DNA from 3 places in the Buttiauxella noackiae genome. Region 3 is predicted to be linked to each of the others. Evidence: predicted binding sites of a transcription regulator. Region 3 holds the regulator's gene; each other region holds the start of a gene.
What was found. Region 3 encodes LexA, which represses DNA repair genes until DNA is damaged. Its sites were predicted from a motif close to TNCTGTATGTACATACAGNA; they were not measured.
Positions count from the first base shown of each region.

Region 1 (4,289 bases), on a different contig from region 3:
ATCACCGCTTCTGGCTGGGGTAGGTAGTCATCAGCGGGTTTGCAATAGAAAACTTCTGGCTCACCGATAACATTGAATTGGTCATCGGTACGTATCGCTGCAAATTGCGCCGGTCGGTCAAGAGAAGGACTCTTACCGAAAGTTTCATAATCATGAAAGAGGAAGGTCGGTTGCTGCGTTGATTTTTCCACGGCTCATTTCCGCCCTTGAGTGTTGTTTAACATACTGTTATTAAACTGAAATCCCACTAAAACTCTCTCCATGTTTCCATCTTGATTATCAGGTGCTGCATAAGTGCATGGTAAACCATTAATAAGCCTCCTGCATCACCATGAAAAGCACTCAAGCTATCCATCCCATTCTTTCTGTTCATAACTTTTTGCAATTTAATTGCGAAAAAAGTCGAAAACTCCAGTAAAAGAAGCGGCTAAATTTATTGTTACCGAGGGTATATCGTTGAAGATCCGTCTGTTTGCTGTCTGTTCACTGCTGTCATTTTCTGCTCACTCCGCTTTTGCCGACGATACCTTTGTTAATGCACCACCACCGCCACAAATCCAGGCGGGCTCATGGGTATTGATGGATTACACCACCGGGCAAGTTCTGACTGCGCAAAATGAACACGTGCGACGCAACCCAGCGAGTCTTACCAAACTGATGACCGGTTATGTGGTCGATCGCGCCATCGATAGCGGGCGCATCTCACCTGACGATATGGTAACCGTTGGCAAAGATGCCTGGGCGAAAGACAATCCGGTGTTTGACGGTTCATCGTTAATGTTCCTCAAAGCAGGAGACAGATTAACGGTCCGTGATTTAAGCCGCGGCTTAATTGTTGATTCGGGTAACGATGCATGTGTAGCCCTGGCCGATTACGTGGCGGGCGGGCAGCCACAGTTTGTGGCGATGATGAACAAATATGTGCAGCAACTCCGCTTGCGCGATACCCATTTTGAAACGGTTCATGGCCTTGATGCACCGGGTCAGCATAGCTCGGCCTACGATCTTGCGGTGTTATCCCGCGCCATCATCCACGGTGAGCCTGACTTCTATCATATGTACAGCGAGCGCAGCCTCACCTGGAATGGCATCACTCAGCAGAATCGCAACGGCCTGCTTTGGGATAAAAATCTCGACGTTGATGGGCTGAAAACTGGCCACACAGCCAGCGCCGGCTTTAACATTATTGCTTCCAGCGTTGATGGCGATCGCCGCCTGATTGCCGTTGTAATGGGCGGAGAAAGTCCGAAAGGGCGTGAAGAGCAGGCGCGTAAATTATTGCATTGGGGTCAGGATAATTTTGATACCGTGCAGGTGCTGCATAAAGGCAAAAAAATTGGTACCGAAACCATCTGGTACGGTGATAAGAAGAAAGTAGAAGTTGGCACCAATCAGGATGTGTATCTGGCGCTGCCAAAATCAGAAGTGCCAAACATTAAAGCCAAATATGTTCTCGATAAACCAGAAATGGAAGCGCCTGTCCTGGCAAACCAGCATGTCGGTGAAGTTGAACTTTTTGACCGCGACAAGCTGATTGCACACTGGCCATTGGTGACGCTAACTGACGTCAAAAAGGGCAGTGCGTGGTCGCGATTTAGCGATTATCTGAGCCACAAGCTGTAGTTGCTTAAACATTTTAATTGGCTGACTTTTTGTCGGCCTTTTTTTCGCCTGTAGCCCTAACCAGTGCTTCTCGGCTGTACTACGATCTATTGGCGTAAAGCGATCTTGCTCGCAAAGCAACCACATCACCTTGCCAAAGGATTGCTTCCCTGCAATAGAGGGGTGTATTTATATACAGTGCTTTTAATCGGGTCAGGAGGTCATATGGAATTTAACGTACAACAAGTTCATGAGCGTAAAGTAGCGGGTTTTCATATGGTAGGGCCGTGGGAAAAAACGGTTCAACAAGGATTTGAGCAACTTTCTCTATGGGTGAAATCTCATAAAGTTGTCGGTGAAGAGTGGCTGGCGGTGTACTACGATAACCCAGATGTCGTACCTGCGGAAAAGCTCCGTTGCGATACGGTTGTTTCTGTTGCGGAAGATTTTACCGTGCCTGAAAACAGTGAAGGTGTCATCACTACACGCATCGAAGCAGGGCAATATGCCGTCGCACGCGCACGTGTTGATAACAATGATTTTCAGCAGCAATGGGAAAGTTTCTTCGATGCTGTAGAAGGCGATAATCGCTACCAGATAACCGGCAAACCGTGCTTCGAGCACTATCTGAATGATGGTTCCGAAAGTGGGGTATGGGAAATTGATATGTATATCCCTGTAGCAGATCAAGTCTGAAGCTGATGGGGGCTTTGGCCCCCTAACTTTGTGATGCTCATCCTAAAAAAATAGGTACAATCACGCTTTTGTTTCAGGAGAGCCGGGTGTGCGCCCCGACAAATCATTAAGCCCGTTTGAACTCCGCGTTTATCGCAATTATCGAATGGTGCATGGCGTGCGTATCGCGCTGGCATTTGTTCTTACCTTTCTCATTGTTCATCTTCTGAAAGTTCCGGAAGGTACATGGCCATTAATCACTTTAGTGGTGGTGATGGGGCCAATTTCCTTTTGGGGAAATGTGGTACCTCGAGCCTTTGAACGTATCGGTGGCACTATCTGTGGCGCAACCATGGGGCTTATTGCGCTTAGGTTAGAATTGTTCTCTCTGCCATTGATGTTGGTTTGGTGTGCTTTCGCGATGTTTATTTGCGGTTATCTGGCACTGGGGAAACGCCCTTATCAGGCTCTGCTGATTGGCATTACCCTTGCAGTTGTGGTGGGTGCACCAGCTGGCGATATGGAAATTGCGATGTGGCGCAGTGGTGATGTTATCTTCGGATCATTACTGGCAATGCTATTTACCAGTATTTATCCGCAGCGTGCGTTTATTCACTGGCGTATTCAAATGGCGAATTTCGTCACCGCGTTTGGCCGGGTTTATAACGCAGGTTTATCCCCGAACTTACTCGAGCGTCCGCGGCTGGAAAAACACCTGCATCAGGTGTTAACCGATGTGGTGAAAATGCGCGCGCTGATTGGGCCGAGCAGCAAAGAAACCCACATCCAGAAATCTATTTTCGAAGCGATACAAACTGTCAGCCGAAATATGGTGTGCACGCTTGAGCTGCAAATCAATGCTTACTGGGCTTCCCGAGAGAGCCATTTCCTGATGATCAATGCTCATACTCTGCGTGATACTCAGCAGATGACGCAACGCACGCTTGCAGCGATTGCCCTGGCATTGCATGACGGCAACCCATCACCGATTTCTGCGAATAACGAAAAATTGACCGAAATCGTCAGCGAGTTGCGCCAGCTAATGCAGGAAGGTGAAAATGGGAAACTTCAGGAAACCCCAATTCACGGTTATGTGTGGTTGAGTCTGGAGCTTGCTCGCCAACTTGAATTACTCTCGCAGTTGATCTGCCGCGCGTTACGCAAATAATTGCGGGGCGCGGAGCGAATTGCTGGTTTCGATTCAGCACCAATTGAGGTTAAGATAGCGAAAGAGACTAATCGCCTGTAATGTTCGGGTTGTAGAGCCCGAAACCGAGCGGGGATAAAAGAATTGTCAGCGACCGCCGCTACCATTAAGGTAATCTTATGGCGGTTGTCTTAACGAATCCGAGTATGAAATTAGCAGGGGTATAAAAATGGAACAAACTAAACCTTCTTTCCAGGACGTGCTTGAGTTTGTGCGTCTGTTCCGTCGTAAAAACAAGCTGCAACGTGAGATTCAAGACGTTCAGAAAAAGATCCGTGATAACTCAAAACGTGTTCTGCTGCTTGATAACCTGAGCGACTACATTAAGCCTGGGATGAGCATTGAAGCTATTCAGGGCATCATTGCCAGCATGAAAACCGACTATGAAGACCGTGTTGATGACTACATCATCAAGAATGCTGAGCTGTCTAAAGAGCGTCGTGAAATTTCCAAAAAGCTGAAAGTGATGGGTGAAATCAAACCCGAGTAAATTTACCCGCCATACTTCGAGTGGGTTGGCTGCGTTCACTTGCCGCCTTCGTGCAATTCGAATTATTTAGGGTAAATAGTGTTGATTTTGAAAACCGCCGATTCGGCGGTTTTTTTTTGCAAGAACTCAGCGCACTCCGCCCTCTATCATCTTTACCAGATGCTGCTGTGGGTAATGCCTGTCAATCTCTAAATCCTTTATTAGCCAGAGGATTTTCTCAACATCCTGCTTACTGCTATCAAGCAACAATCCCACCACACTGCCGCTATGCGCCACATTTAATCCGTATAAGTCTAACTCCTCGATCAGAGCTAA
Region 1 covers NZ_JPRU01000002.1:753,625-757,913, reverse strand. Annotated here, with positions in the region: gene sbcB (exodeoxyribonuclease I) at 1-191, opposite strand, end outside; gene dacD (serine-type D-Ala-D-Ala carboxypeptidase DacD) at 457-1,623, shown strand; gene sbmC (DNA gyrase inhibitor SbmC) at 1,828-2,298, shown strand; gene IX31_RS11995 (FUSC family protein) at 2,387-3,445, shown strand; gene IX31_RS11990 (DUF496 family protein) at 3,654-3,974, shown strand; gene IX31_RS11985 (GHMP family kinase ATP-binding protein) at 4,101-4,289, opposite strand, start outside.
Region 1: the regulator LexA is predicted to act here: its motif matches at 1,784-1,803, upstream of sbmC (DNA gyrase inhibitor SbmC).

Region 2 (4,289 bases), 470 kb from region 3:
TTCTTTTTGACGGGTTTTATTCATGGTTGCCAGTGCAGGTAAATGATGAATTATCAGGCAAAATTTGCGGGCAATGTTACAACGCAGGCAAAAGAAAGGCGACTTATTCAGTCGCCTTTACGTATCTTCAAATTGTCGCTATGGATTACGAGAGTTATTTATTCTGTTCGGCGAGTCCGTCCAGGTAACGCTCAGCATCTAATGCAGCCATACATCCTGTGCCTGCAGAGGTAATTGCCTGGCGATAGATGTGGTCCATAACATCACCTGCAGCAAATACACCAGGGATGCTGGTTTGCGTGGCATTACCGTGGATACCGGACTGCACTTTGATGTAACCATTCTCCAGCTCTAGCTGACCGTCAAAAATCCCAGTGTTCGGGCTGTGGCCGATAGCAACAAACAGACCCGCAACTTCTAACTCTTCCGTCTGGTCAGTGTTATGCGCATCGCGCAGACGCAAACCACTAACACCCATTTGATCGCCAGTGACTTCATCCAGCGTGCGGTTAGTGTGAAGTACGATATTGCCGTTCTTCACCTTATCCATCAGGCGATTAATAAGGATTTTTTCCGCACGGAAGCTGTCGCGGCGGTGAATCAAATGCACTTCAGAGGCAATGTTTGCCAGATAAAGCGCTTCTTCAACTGCGGTGTTACCGCCGCCGATGACTGCAACTTTTTGATTGCGGTAGAAGAAACCATCGCAGGTAGCGCAGGCGGAAACGCCACGGCCTTTAAATGCCTCTTCTGAAGGCAGCCCCAGGTAACGTGCTGAAGCGCCGGTTGCGATGATCAACGCATCACACGTGTATTCACCGCTGTCACCCGACAGACGGAATGGACGATTCTGGAGATCAACTTTAGAAATGTGATCGAACAGAATTTCGGTTTCGAATTTAGTTGCGTGTTCGTGCATGCGCTCCATCAGAGCGGGGCCAGTCAGGTCATTTGGATCACCCGGCCAGTTCTCGACTTCGGTCGTAGTGGTCAATTGGCCACCTTTTTCCATCCCGGTAATTAAAACGGGCTTGAGGTTGGCGCGCGCCGCGTAGACTGCTGCGGTGTAGCCCGCAGGGCCGGAGCCAAGAATTAGCAATTTACTGTGTTTAGCGGTGCCCATGAGATCCTCATTGTTCGTTGGCAGACAATCGAGGGATTGTAGGGAATTTGGCGGGTTAAAAAAAGGGTGCAGCGATTTTGTTAACTATATGTGTAATAGCTCAACTCAATCAGCCATTGCTTAACGCATATAAAACGCATAAAAATCCGTCTAAATAGGGTAATTAGTCACGCAGGTAAAGTGATGAATAATCATCAAGTGCCCCGGATATATGGCACGTTCCACTAAATTTCGATGTTTTGCTTTGACAATCCGCTAAGCATTTGCGAAAACATTCGAGGAAGAAAAACATTTGGTATGAGAGCAGTAAAATAATCACGCATACCTGATGCAATTTTACCGGGTTATTGAAATCTACTCATGGCGTGGACAGACGCCATGAGTGATGTCGATGGCAGCCGTTGGGCACCGGTCTTCTCACGTACACCCGGAACAGTGACGTTGACCGGGTTATGGCAGGTGAAGGAAGGAACACAGAGAGACAATAATAATGGTAGATAGTAAGAAGCGCCCTGGCAAAGATCTCGACCGCATCGATCGTAACATTCTTAATGAGCTACAGAAGGATGGGCGTATTTCCAACGTCGAGCTTTCGAAGCGTGTTGGGCTTTCACCGACTCCGTGCCTTGAGCGCGTGCGTCGTCTGGAACGACAGGGTTTCATTCAGGGCTATACCGCTCTGTTGAACCCGCATTATCTGGATGCATCACTTCTGGTTTTTGTTGAGATTACTCTGAATCGTGGCGCGCCAGATGTGTTTGAGCAATTTAACGCCGCAGTGCAAAAACTTGAAGAAATTCAAGAGTGTCATTTGGTATCCGGTGATTTCGACTATTTGTTGAAGACTCGTGTGCCTGATATGTCTGCGTACCGCAAATTACTAGGCGAGACCTTGTTGCGACTGCCGGGTGTGAACGATACCCGTACCTATGTGGTCATGGAAGAGGTCAAACAGAGCAATCGTCTGGTTATTAAGACCCGTTAACACGGGCCAGGTGCAAAATCTGCGTATTTTGGTTACACTCCTGGTCATTCATACAGCCACAGTGCCGGGAATGCCCGGCACTGTGGCTCTCCATATTTATTAAGGACCTGGAGAGTCTTACTTGAGCCAGGAATACACCGAAGAAAAAGAAGTTACATTGAGGAAACTCAGCAGCGGGCGTCGGGCATTAGAGGCCTTACTCCTCCTTGTTGCCATTTTTGCCGTCTATTTGATGGTAGCGCTGCTTAGTTTTAATCCTTCCGATCCCAGTTGGTCACAAACCGCATGGCACGAACCTATTCATAATTTAGGTGGGATGCCGGGTGCGTGGTTGGCCGATACGCTGCTGTTTATTTTTGGCGTAATGGCCTACACCATTCCGGTTATCATTATCGGTGCGTGTTGGTTTACTTTCCGCAATCGGGATAACGAAGAATTTATTGATTATTTTGCCGTTTCCTTACGCCTTATAGGCGTATTGGCCATGGTACTTACCGCCTGCGGCCTTGCTGCGATTAACGCCGATGATATTTGGTATTTTGCCTCCGGCGGGGTGATCGGTAGTTTGCTGAGCACTGCCATGATGCCATTGCTTAACAGCAGTGGCGGTACTATTGCTCTGTTGTGCGTGTGGGCGGCAGGTCTAACGTTGTTTACTGGTTGGTCCTGGGTCGGTATTGCTGAGAAAATTGGTAGCGCAACTTTGAGCGTGCTGACGTTTGCCAGCAACCGCACCCGCCGGGATAACACCTGGCAGGACGATGATTACGACGACGAAGAAGAACATGATGAAGAACACGCACCAGCAGTAGAAAAGCGTGAGTCTCGTCGTGCGCGTATTTTACGTGGGGCATTGGCTCGCAAGCAGCGTATCTCAGAGAAATTCGCCAATCCAAATGCACGCAAAACAGACTCGGCGCTATTTTCTGGCAAAAGAATGGATGATGCCGAGGATGATGTTTTGTTCTCGCCAAATAAAGCCACATTCCCGGAAGATGACGTGCTCTTCTCTGGTAACAAAGCAACGTTGCCAGAAAGCGATGAGTACGATCCGCTATTACACGGACAGTCTATTGTCGCGCCAGTCGCTGCTGCTGCCGCAATGGCGAACCCTGCTTATGCCGCTCCAGTGATGCCAACGGGTACCGTATCTCCTGTAGCCACGCCTGCGCCGGAAGTGGCGGAGACTCCGGCAATCGCCTGGGAACCTGCACCGACCACGGTGACTCCTGAACCAGTGCTTGCGCCGACACCTGAAAGTTACCATGCGCCTCGAGCAGCGGAACAATACAACCCGCAACAGGTGACCAGCCATTGGTCTGAACCAGAAATGGTTCAGCCTGTTGTTGAACCAGCTCCAGTTCAGCCAATTTATTACGATCCAACACCCGTTCAACCAATTGCTGAGCCTGAACCTGTTGAAGAGATAAAGCCGGCCGTTCGTCCACCGATCTATCATTTTGAAGAAGTCGAAGCCAAACGTGCTCGTGAACGTGAACAACTGGCGGCCTGGTATCAGCCGGTTAATGAACCGAAACCCGATCCTTATGGGTATGACAGTTCCCCGGCATTTGCATCAACATCAGTACCGGATTCTTCACGTTCTGAAGCGCCAGCTATACCTCAGGGCTTCTCTGGCGTTGTGCCGGAGGTTCCGATCGTAGCGGCTCCATCTGTTCCGCAAGGTGTTAAAGACGCAGCGAAAGCTGCGGGTGCCGTGGCTGCGTTTAGTCCGGTATTCAGTATTGCCAGCGATGCGCCACGCCCTCAGGTTAAAGAGGGGATTGGCCCACAGCTACCACGTCCAAATCGTGTACGCGTGCCGACTCGTCGTGAACTTGCCTCTTACGGAATTAAGTTGCCGTCTCAGCGTATGGCTGAAGAGGAAGCGCGTCGCCAGAATGGCATGGATATTGAAGACGACTATGCTGACGATGCACAAGAAATGGAACAGCATGAACTTGCTCGCCAGTTTGCGGCTCAACAGCAGCAGCGTTATGGTGAAGAGTATGAAGACGACTCTTTGCAGCAAGACGAAGATGAGGCCGAGCAGGCTGAATTAGCCCGCCAGTTTGCTGCACAACAGCAACAGCGTTATTCAGAACCCCAGCAGCAGCCGAATCAGCAACAGCCAAATAATGTGCCGTTCTCATTGGATGATTTTGATTTCTCACCAATGAA
Region 2 covers NZ_JPRU01000001.1:1,375,379-1,379,667, reverse strand. Annotated here, with positions in the region: gene cydD (heme ABC transporter permease/ATP-binding protein CydD) at 1-24, opposite strand, end outside; gene trxB (thioredoxin-disulfide reductase) at 155-1,123, opposite strand; gene lrp (leucine-responsive transcriptional regulator Lrp) at 1,614-2,108, shown strand; gene IX31_RS06320 (DNA translocase FtsK 4TM domain-containing protein) at 2,230-4,289, shown strand, end outside.
Region 2: the regulator LexA is predicted to act here: its motif matches at 2,147-2,166, upstream of IX31_RS06320 (DNA translocase FtsK 4TM domain-containing protein).

Region 3 (4,289 bases):
CAGAATGATGATGTCACCAATTGTATCTTTCTCTACTTCAAACTTATTCATCTGCAACGCGTGTTCGATTAGCGCTTCTGCAGGCTGATCTGGTGCGGTAGCGTCCGGTGAATAGGGCACATTACGCAACAGGCTCAGGTAGCAGTTGAGCTGTTCGGTTAGTTGTTCGCGAGTCAGTGAACGCTGGCGTGATGCCAGTAGCGCGGTACAACACAGGTTCATGGCGTTTGCCGCGCCTGCATTGTTAATACGCACCATCAGTTCGGCAGCAATTTCATTAACCGTTGGCGTTAACCATGCCGGGCGGATGGCTTCAATCGGGTCGATTGAATCACGCCACTCAGGCACTCGCTGGTTGAGGAATGTCATCAACGGCATTGGTTCGCCGAAGTTAACATAGCCCTGGCCGAGGTTACGCAGCTTGCTCAGCCCACGCACCATCTGCATGAAGCTCTCTTTTTCTTTGGTCGCACCGCGCAGTTCTTTCGCGTAAGTCCCCACTTCCATTACATGCTCGTAGCCAATGTAAATCGGCACCAATGTAATTGGACGAGTACCGCCGCGCAGCATGGCCTGAATGGTCATCGACAGCGTACCGGTTTTCGGGTCAAGCAAACGGCCGGTACGAGAACGGCCACCTTCCACAAAGTATTCAACGGAATATCCACGGCTGAACAGCTCACCAAGATATTCACGGAACACGGTGGAGTAGAGTTTGCTGCCCTTAAAGGTACGACGAATAAAGAACGCGCCCAGGCGGCGGAAGATCGGGCCTGCTGGCCAGAAATTCAGGTTGATACCCGCCGCAATGTGCGGAGGAACAAGCCCCTGGTGATAGAGCACGTAAGACAGAAGCATGTAGTCCATGTGGCTGCGGTGGCAGGGCACATAGACAATCTCATGGCCGTCATGAGCCAGTTGGCGCACACGCTCAGCGTTATGAACGTTAATGCCCTGGTACAAACGGTTCCACGTCAGACCTAACACACGGTCGGTTAGACGAACGGCTTCATAAGAGAAGTTCGCCGCAATCTCTTCCATTAAGGCAACAGCATTTTGCTGCGCTTTTTCATGGGAGATTTTCTTGCTGCGCGCTTCATCTTCTACTGCACGGGCAATAGCTTTTGAGGCCAGAAGCTTATTAAACAGATCCTGACGTACCGGCAGACGCGGGCCAACAGTCGCTAAACGCTGGCGAGCAAAGTGCATACGCGCCACGCGTGCCAGTTTTTGGGCGATTTTTTTGTCTGTACCGTGATCGGTTGCCATCTGGCGTAGCGAAACTGGTGCAGAGAAACGCACAAAGCTGTCGCGCCCAAGCCACGAGACTGCGAAAAATTTCTGAATGCCGTTAAGCATTTTCAATGGCGGATTAACTTCGCCTTTTTCGCGGCCCGGAGAGCGGCCAAACATCACCGATACCGGCACCATCTGCACATCCAGATTTGGATTGCTGCGGTGTAAGTCGAGATAATCATGGAACAGCTTGATCGACTCTTCTTTTGGCGTGTAATAGGTGAACACGCGCGGACCGCCATGGATAAAGACATAGCGCGGCAATACCGCACCGTCGATCTCTAACGGTTCGAGAGGGTCGGGCAAGTTGTGCGCGAGGCATTGTGCGCGCAGGGTTAATAAGTCCGCCTTTGAGTTATAAGGCAGAACGTACATTATTGGGCGTGTGGGATCTAAGCCCAGTTCGGCTTGTGGATCAGCCGGAATGGACTTGCTCTTTACCAGAACGCCTAATGGTAAATTAAGTAATTTGTAGTAGATTCTTGGCCAGCCTGACATAAACGATGTAAAGCCTCAGGTTAATGATGCAAATTCGCCGCAAGAATATCAGAATCTCACCCAGATTTCTGTGGCGTTATAATTTTGACAAGCATTGATGCAAATAATTTGAAAAGGTTTCCCAAAATGGCGAGCAGTACCACTGGACTTACCCGTATCATCAAAGCCGCAGGCTATTCCTGGAAAGGGCTTAAAGCTGCCTGGATCAATGAAGCAGCGTTCCGCCAGGAAGGCGTTTCTGCCGTTATCGCCATTGCCATCGCATGTTGGTTAGATGTCGATCCTATCACCCGTATTCTACTTATCGGTTCAGTCGTGTTGGTCATGATTGTTGAGATTCTCAATAGCGCTATTGAGGCCCTTGTCGACCGTGTTGGCACTGATTATCACGAGCTTTCAGGACGCGCCAAAGATATGGGCTCGGCCGCTGTATTAATCGCAATTATCCTCGCGGTAATTACCTGGGTCACGCTGCTTTGGTCGCATTTGCGGTGATCTTTCCAGAATAGTTAAGTGCCTGGTTTTTTGCTTAATTTATGGTTCCAAATTGACCTTTGACTGTATATACTCACAGCATAACTGTATAAACACCCAGGGGGCGGAATGAAAGCGTTAACTACCAGGCAGCAAGAGGTGTTTGATCTTATTCGGGATCATATCAGCCAGACCGGCATGCCACCGACTCGTGCCGAGATTGCTCAACGTCTGGGGTTCCGTTCTCCGAACGCCGCTGAAGAGCATTTAAAAGCACTTGCCCGTAAAGGTGTGCTTGAGATTGTTTCTGGTGCCTCACGCGGCATCCGTTTGCTGGTGGAAGAAGTCTCCGGTATTCCGCTGGTTGGGCGTGTTGCTGCAGGTGAGCCACTCCTGGCACAGCAACACATCGAAGGCCATTATCAGGTCGACCCATCACTGTTTAAACCGAATGCTGACTTTTTGCTGCGCGTCAGCGGTATGTCGATGAAAGACATCGGCATTATGGATGGCGATCTGCTTGCGGTTCATAAAACACAGGATGTGCGTAATGGCCAGGTTGTTGTCGCGCGTATCGACGATGAAGTTACCGTTAAACGTCTAAAACAACAGGGCAATACCGTTCATTTGCTGCCAGAAAACAGTGAGTTTGAACCGATTGTAGTTGACCTGCGTGAGCATAACTTCTCTATTGAAGGGCTGGCTGTTGGGGTTATTCGCAACGGCGACTGGCTGTAAAATCTCTTCAGGTGATGCGCATTTAGAGTGCGCATCACCGTCTTAATTCTCTTTGATCTCCTTCAGGAGAGGTCATGCAATTATTCTCCACGGCGGATCGTGCGCTCTGGCGCCTCGCTTTACCCATGATTTTCTCCAACATTACCGTCCCGCTGCTTGGCCTTGTCGATACGGCTGTTATTGGTCATCTGGATAGCCCTGTTTATCTGGGCGGTGTTGCCATTGGTGCGACAGCAACCAGCTTCCTGTTTATGTTGCTGCTGTTTTTGCGAATGAGTACCACAGGGTTAACTGCGCAGGCTTTTGGAGCCAATAATCCCTCAGCGTTAGCTCGTGCACTAGTGCAGCCATTATTACTGGCACTAGGGGCTGGGGTGGCAATTGTCTTACTGCGTGATCCCCTCATTTCACTCGCTTTACAAATTGTCGGCGGCAATCAGGATGTGCTCGTACAAGCGCAACGCTTTCTTGAAATCCGCTGGCTGAGTGCGCCAGCCTCGCTTGCAAACCTCGTTTTACTGGGATGGTTGTTAGGTGTTCAGTACGCGCGAGCTCCGGTTATCTTGCTGGTTGTCGGCAATGTCCTGAATATCGTACTGGATGTGTGGCTGGTGATGGGGTTGCATATGGATGTTCAGGGGGCGGCGCTTGCGACTGTCACTGCTGAATACGCGACATTTATCATCGGATTGCTGATGGTGAAAAAGGTGATGGGGTTACGGGGTATCAGCTTTGAGATGCTCAAAAACTCGTGGCGTGGCAATGTTCGCCGCTTGCTGGCGCTCAATCGGGACATCATGTTGCGCTCGCTGCTGCTACAGGTTTGTTTCGCCTCAGTGACTATATTCGGTGCGCGCCTGGGCAGCGAAATCGTAGCCGTCAATGCGGTGTTGATGACGCTTCTGACGTTTACCGCTTATGCGCTTGATGGTTTTGCCTATGCCGTCGAAGCCCATTCCGGGCAAGCCTATGGTGCAAAAAATCGCGGTCAATTACTCGAGGTCTGGGGTGCGGCTTGTCGCCAGGCGGGTTTGGTCGCGCTGATGTTTGCCCTTGTGTATGCCCTGTTTGGTGAGCAAATTGTTTCTCTTCTGACGTCCATTCCCCAATTACAGCTCCAGGCCGATCGCTATCTCCACTGGCAGATTGTGTTACCCGTAGTCGGTGTCTGGTGCTACTTGCTGGATGGGATGTTTATTGGCGCGACAAGAGGCGCTGAGATGCGAAATAGCATGGCGGTTGCCGCTCTGGGTTTCGGGCTAACGCTCTTCACGGTTCCATAT
Region 3 covers NZ_JPRU01000001.1:1,843,785-1,848,073, reverse strand. Annotated here, with positions in the region: gene plsB (glycerol-3-phosphate 1-O-acyltransferase PlsB) at 1-1,794, opposite strand, end outside; gene IX31_RS08340 (diacylglycerol kinase) at 1,921-2,289, shown strand; gene lexA (transcriptional repressor LexA) at 2,398-3,006, shown strand; gene dinF (MATE family efflux transporter DinF) at 3,081-4,289, shown strand, end outside.